2 regions of the Paeniglutamicibacter sp. ORCA_105 genome follow, and region 1 is predicted to be linked to the other one. Evidence: riboswitches for the same ligand, from Rfam matches in the RefSeq annotation. Region 1 holds a riboswitch; the other holds the start of a gene.
What was found. A riboswitch is a leader RNA that binds a small molecule or an ion and turns the genes downstream of it on or off. The one in region 1 is predicted to bind cyclic di-AMP.
Positions count from the first base shown of each region.

Region 2: another riboswitch for cyclic di-AMP. It lies ahead of ACIPUB_RS02915 (M23 family metallopeptidase); the one in region 1 lies ahead of ACIPUB_RS10760 (M23 family metallopeptidase).

Region 1 covers NZ_JBIXLM010000018.1:54,849-58,248, forward strand. The annotation lists gene ACIPUB_RS10755 (C40 family peptidase) at 1-312, opposite strand, end outside; cyclic di-AMP (ydaO/yuaA leader) riboswitch at 318-471, opposite strand; gene ACIPUB_RS10760 (M23 family metallopeptidase) at 599-1,522, opposite strand; cyclic di-AMP (ydaO/yuaA leader) riboswitch at 1,610-1,790, opposite strand; gene ACIPUB_RS10765 (metal-dependent transcriptional regulator) at 1,876-2,571, opposite strand; gene serC (phosphoserine transaminase) at 2,769-3,400, shown strand, end outside.
Region 2 covers NZ_JBIXLM010000004.1:31,392-34,791, forward strand. The annotation lists gene ACIPUB_RS02910 (ATP-dependent Clp protease ATP-binding subunit) at 1-746, opposite strand, end outside; cyclic di-AMP (ydaO/yuaA leader) riboswitch at 1,543-1,736, shown strand; gene ACIPUB_RS02915 (M23 family metallopeptidase) at 1,740-2,777, shown strand; gene ACIPUB_RS02920 (NAD(P)H-dependent oxidoreductase) at 3,034-3,400, shown strand, end outside.

The DNA.
Region 1 (3,400 bases):
GGGTGCCGGCTTGGAGGTGAACGCTGCGCGTTCGATGCTCAGGTCCTTGGCCTTGGAAGCCGCGACCGAAACGGCCTTGACGGCTACGCGCTCTGCGGAGAGGCCTTCAACGGGAACCGCGCTTGCTTCGCGGGAAACATCACCCTGGGCCGGAACGCCCAAAGTGAGCACGAGGCCTGATGCGGCTGCAATGACTGCTGCCTGGCGTCCAACCGAACCAGCGTTCGAGGCAACTGCCTTCGAGATGGATTCGAGTGGGTTGGTCCGAACCGGGGTCGCGCGGTGGCGGCCCAATGCTTGACGTGTAGTCACGTAGTAATGCCTCTCCTGATGCCTGCGAGGTGAGCTGTCGGGTTCGAGTGGGAGTCACTCGGCAATCCGGCCGCCAGGCCGAACCACTTAACCCCAAGGCTTCCTGTGTGGAAACCGAATGTGGGTCCCCCGCCACTGCCAAACGAGTAATTGAACGGACACCGTGGGCTGGCAGTGCTCGGCACTTCCCGCGGCGGTGAACAGGGATGATCCCTGGTCACTTATTTAGAATATATGAAGCGAATCCAAAAGTCACGTTCTGATCACGGAACGGTGACAATTGCCGTTATAACCAGGCCTCGGGGTTTACCCACTTGCCGTTGACGATGACCTCGAGGTGCAGGTGGGGGCCGGTTGAGTTGCCCGTGCTGCCACTCAAGGAGACGACTTCGCCGCGCTTGACCTTCTGGCCCACTGAAACCTTCAGTGCCGAATTGTGGTTGTAGCTGGTGTGCAGTCCGTTGCCGTGGTCGATCTCCACACGGAAGCCCGAGTGGCCGGCCCAGGCGGCCTGCACGACGGTGCCGGCGGCGCTTGCCTTGATCGGTGTGCCCATGGGAACTGCGTAGTCCAGGCCATTGTGGTTCATGAACCCCGGACCGGTCGGATTCTTGCGGTGGCCGAAGCGCGAGGTCAACCGGATGCTGTCCACCGGCTGGGCCAAGACTCCTTCGGCAGCCAGCTTGGTGACGTCTCCGCCGGCTGCGGTCAAGACCGTTGCCAGCTTGTCTTCCTCGGTGAACTCGCTGGTCAGCGAGGCGCGCTCGATCTTGACCTCGTCGTTGACCGGGGCCTTGACGTCGACCACGACGGACTGGGCGACGCGCTCGGATCCCGCGGCTGCCGTCTCGGCTTCCTTTGCGGGAGAGGCTGCGGCGAACGCCAGACCGGAAACGGCGGCGACTGCCGCAAGCTTGTGCGTGAAGCCAAGGCGGGGGCGCTGGGCCCGGGGGGCGAACTTCAGGACATTGTCCAGTTCGTCGACCTCGGCCGGTGCGGCAACGGGTGCTGCCGGCGCAGCCAGGGCGACGGGAATTTCGGTGGCGGCAATTGCGTCCGCGTCCGGGGATACGCCATAGCGCAGGCCTGCTACGAAGCGGCGGCCGGTGTACTGCGTGTTGTCAGGGGCCTCGACGGAATCAGGGACCGCGCTCAGGGCGCGTCGACCGGAACGTCGGGAAGTGCTTTCACCACTCAGTGCGGTGTCCACGATCTGCTCTAGTGAACCTTCAGCAGGCGAAGCATCAACGGGTCCGGAAGCACGGCGGCGCCCGGAAGTGTGCTGCTGAGTCAAATGTCAACCTCTCATGTATCGCCTGCGAAGTTAGCTGTCGGATTCGAGTCATGAGATCAACTCGGCAGAGCCTACATAGTGGACTCAGCTTCACCCCAAGATCCGTGGTCCAAGACCAGGAACGGCTGAATGGGTCCTCCGCCCCTACCGGGAATTCTTGCTCCGCAATCCGCCGGTAGGGTTATGCGAACCGGATCGGGACTAGATTGCCTAGGTGCAACCCAACGTGAAACACTACCGGGATTAATGTCAAAGTTACAATTCCGTTATCAATCCATGCGGCGGACAAACACGTGGGCGCTGACTTCCGTCGGAAGCTCCAGCGCGCCCTCGATCCCCTGCACCCGAACGACGACGTAATCGCCGGCCCTTTCGAGCGTAACTAGGGCGCCTGGGCGGATGCCGCCCTCATCGAGCTGCACCAGCAGCTCGGGTTCCACCTGGATGGTTTCGGCCAGTCGCTCGACGCGGACCGGGCCCAGATTCCCGTCGACCAGGGCCGAATCGAGACTTTGGACACGTATGGAGATTTCGCCCAGTTCTGGCCCTCCCAGGGTCTCGAGCCCGGGGATCGGATTTCCATAGGGGGAGGACTCTGGCGAACCGAGCAACTTGAACAGGCGCTGCTCCACGCGCTCGCTCATCACGTGCTCCCAACGGCAGGCCTCTTCATGGACGTACTCCCACTCCAAGCCAATGACGTCGGCGAGCAGGCGTTCGGCCAGACGGTGCTTGCGCATCACGCCCGTTGCAACTTCTGCGCCATGTGAGGTCAGTTCGAGGTGGCGGTCGGTGGTCACCACGACCAGTCCATCGCGCTCCATGCGGGCCACCGTCTGTGAAACCGTGGGTCCGGAGTGCCCCAGTCGCTCGGCAATGCGCGCGCGCAGGGCAATGATGCCCTCTTCCTGGAGTTCCAGGATGGTGCGCAGGTACATTTCGGTGGTATCGATCAAATCTGACACGTTTGCAGCTCCCGCAGGGGTTGATTGTTACAAGAGATCACTACGCGATCCACTCTACCCGCGTTCACATTGGCGACTCGCTATTACACAATGGGCCGCCCAGTGCGCGATTATTGAACCACTGGGCACCCTCAATGCGCATCGGATTGCCGCATCGGAAGTGCCCATAGCGGATAACCCCCCTTATGAGGAGCAACATGAGCACCGGCGTGACCATCCCCCAAGACCTTTTGCCCGTGGACGGACGATTCGGCGCAGGACCTTCCAAGGTCCGCCCCGAACAGATCCAGGCCCTCATCGATGCCGGCACGCAACTCCTGGGGACCTCGCACCGCCAGGCCCCGGTGAAGAACCTGGTCCGTGACATCCAGGAAGGCCTCAAGACGTTCTTCAACGCCCCGGCCGACTACGAAGTGGTCCTGGGCGTGGGCGGATCCACCGCTTTCTGGGACATTGCCGCATTCGGCCTGGTACGCCACAAGGCCCAGCACCTCTCCTTCGGCGAGTTCGGCTCGAAGTTCGCCGCCGCCACCAACAAGGCACCGTTCCTTGAGCCGTCCTCCATCATCGTCTCCGAACCCGGCACCCGGCCTGTTCCCGTGGCCGAGGCAGGGGTGGATGTATACGCCTGGCCCCAAAACGAGACCTCCACGGGCGTCGCTGCACCGGTTCACCGTGTTGAAGGCGCCGACGAAGGATCGCTTGTCCTCATCGACGCGACCTCCGCAGCCGGCGGACTGGACGTCGATGTCTCGCAGGCAGATGTGTACTACTTCGCCCCGCAGAAGAACTTCGCCTCCGATGGCGGCTTGTGGATTGCGCTCTTCTC
Region 2 (3,400 bases), on a different contig from region 1:
CCGATCAGGACCGGGTTGTTCTTCGTGCGCCGGGCCAGGATCTCGATGGTCTGCTCGATCTCCTGCGTGCGGCCGATCACCGGGTCCAGCCCGTCCGCGGCGGCCCGGGCGGTCAGGTCCATGCCGAATTTCTCCAGCAATGGCGTCTCACCCTTGGCGGGCTGCTTGGCCTCGGCGGATTTCCGCTGGGTCGGAGCGGCACCGGAAGGTTGTTGTTCGGCACCCTCGGCCGCGGCCTGCAGGGACTGTGGAGTGACCCCGGCGGCGCCGAGCACCTGCCCGGCGGGGGATTCGGTGTTGAGCACGAATGCCAGGAACAGGTGTTCGGGATCGATATAGGTTGAGCCGAAGGCCCGGGCGACCTGGTAGGCGTCCAGCAGGGCGCGCTGGGCCGATGGGGTCAGCGCGGGAGCGGATTCGGAGTGTCGCGGCCCGGTTTCGGGCAAGCGCTGTTCGGCGTCGCGGGCAATCGCCCCGGCATCGGCCCCGGAGCGGCGCAGGGCCTCGTCGACGGGCTCGACCTCGAGCATCACGCGCAGCAAGTGCAGCGCGTCGATGTCGGTGTGGCCGTGTTCAACGGCGAATTGCGCGGCACGGGTCAGTACCTCGTGCGTGTGGCGGCTGAGCAGCCGGGTGATGTCGACGGGGCGCCCGAAGCGGCTGGTGCGCTGGCCTTGCAGGTAGCGCGCCAGGAAATCCTCGAAAGAGCCGTTGCCGGCGCCGGATGGGCCAAAGAATGCTGGCATGTTTCCTCCTATTGGATACTTGAGTGCCGTTGACTCAAGTTAACGCGGATGCCAACAGGATATTCCCGGGCGTGATTCCGGCGGTGCAATGTTCGCCGACGGCGAGATGCCGGGGGGCGACGGCCGGGAGATGCTTTCAGTGCGGCAGCACGGAATATGCGCCTGCATCGCGGTGCCACCCACCCGCTTGCCCTTCAGGCCGGCGGGTGGGGACGGTCGTCCTTCTTGCCCGAAGCGTGGATGTGCCAGTGTTCCTATTTCCCCACGCCGAGAGCCGCCCGGTGATAGTCCTGAACAACAACAAGGACTGCGCCGCGGCCACAGCGGTCCCGTTAAGGAAGAAGGTCCAACCCAGGATGGTGTTGCGGGTCTTCACCTGCTGAACCTGGCGCCTTATCCGCAACTGGTTGAAGGCGTGGTGAGCCACGGTGGAGGGAATTGGCCCGACGACCGGCTTGGACGGGAGCATCCGCACCGCCGCAGAGCCCGGGCCCATCGTCTACTTGATCACATTTAAGCTACCGTCCCGGGGGAGCTCCTGGCTATTGCCATCCAGATGGAACCGGAGCTGCTGGTGCAGCCGTGGGAGGACGGCGTCCGCCCGGGGTCCTAGTCACCATGGAAAGGGCCGGAAGTCCGTACTTGTGCGGGTGTACGGGATAGAGGCAGCGGGAGCCATCGACCGGTGTCGGCACCCACGTATTTGTCCGCCGCATGGATTGATAACGGAATTGTAACTTTTGTATTTACCCTCGTAGGGTTTTACATCGGGTCGCATCTAGGCAACCCAGTCCCGATCCGGTTCGCCCAACCCTACCGGCGGATCGCGGAGCAAAAATTCCCGGTAGGGGCGGAGGACCCAATCAACCGATCCTGGTCTTGCACCATGGATCTCGGGGTGAAGTTGAGTCCGCCTTTGCGGGCTCGGCCGAGTTGATCTCATGACTCGAATCCGACAGCTAACTTCGCAGGCGATACATGAGAGGTAAACATTTGACCCAGCACCATAATTCCGCGCGCCGCCGCGCGTCCGGCCCCGTTGACGCCAAGCCTGCCAACGCTTCCACGGAGCAAATCGCGAGCACCGCACAGAGCGGCGAAAACACTTCCCGGCAGTCGGGCCGCCGCGCACTCGGCGCGGTCCCGGATTCCACGCAATCCCCGAATGCCACGGAGTATGCCGGCCGCCGCTTTGTGGCAGGCCTGCGCTATGGAGCGGCCCCGGATGCTTCAACCATGGCCGACGCCGAAATCCCTCCCGCATCTGGTGCACAGTCGGTGCCTGCGGAAGCCGGCAAGCTGGACAACGTTCGGAAGTTCGCGCCCCGGAACCGGCACCCCCGCCTCGGGTTGGCGCACAAGCTCGCAGCAGTCGCCGCCGTGTCCGCCCTGGCATTCGCCGCCGCCCCCGCGCAGGAAGCCGAGGAGGTTGCCCCGGAGCCCCAGCGCGTCGCCCAGACCGCCGTCGCAGATGTCAAAGCCCCGGCCGGTGACAAACTCACGGTCGATCGCGCCTCGGTGACCAGCAAGTTCATCAAGGTGGAAAAGAAGGAAGAGAAGCCGGCCCCTGTCACGACCGTTGCCGCGGGAAAGGTCGCCAAGGACGTCAAGCCGGCGCCCGCCGCCACCGCTGACACCGGAAAAGTCACCAAGCTCGCCCAGCCAGTGGACAGCATCCGGTTGACGTCGCGCTTTGGTTTCCGCAAGAACCCGACCGGTCCGGGGTACATGAACCACAACGGCCTGGACTACGCAGTTCCCATGGGTACGCCGATCAAGGCAAGCGCCGCCGGCACCGTCGTGCAGGCCGAATGGGCCGGCCACTCCGGCAACCGCGTCAAAATCGACCACGGCAACGGGCTGGAAACCAGCTACAACCACAACTCGGCCCTCAAGGTGTCCGTGGGACAAAAGATCGGACGCGGCGAGGTCGTCGCCCTGGCTGGCAGCACGGGCAACTCAACCGGCCCGCACCTGCACCTCGAGGTCATCGTTAACGGCAAGTGGGTCAATCCCGAGGGCTGGCTATAACGGCCAGGCATCGCCGATCTGTGGCGGACTTCATCTCGTGTACCTCGAGAACTTGTCCTGCAAAGCTGAAACGATCCAGATCACCACGGCAATGACCGCAAGAACGCCCACGAGTCTCCCTATGCGGCCGCTTCCGAGCATCCGCCAATGTGTTGCTCGTCACGGCAGTGCGGGGAATCGAGAGGCCCATTGCGTGGTTGACATTGATTGACGCATCAAGCACCACCCCCCCCAAAAAAACAGGAGACTCCCTCTTATGGCAACCACCGTCCTGACCCTCGTCGGTTCCCTCCGCAACGGTTCCACCAACCAGCAGCTGGCTGAGGCCACCGTCGCGAACGCCCCCGAGGGCGTTGAGGTGAACCTTTACGCCGGCATCGAGGACATTCCGTTCTACAACGAGGACATCGACGTCGAGGGACAGGTTCCGGCTGCTGCCGTCGCCCTGCGCGAAGCCGCCGGTGCGGCCGACGCCCTGCTGCTGGTTTCCCCCGAGTACAACGGCACCATGCCTGCAGTGCTGAAGAACGCCATCGACTGGCTTTCCCGCCCGATGGGCGCCGGCGCCGTCTTCGGCAAGCCCGCCGCCGTCATCGGCACCGCCTACGGCCAGTTCGGTGGCG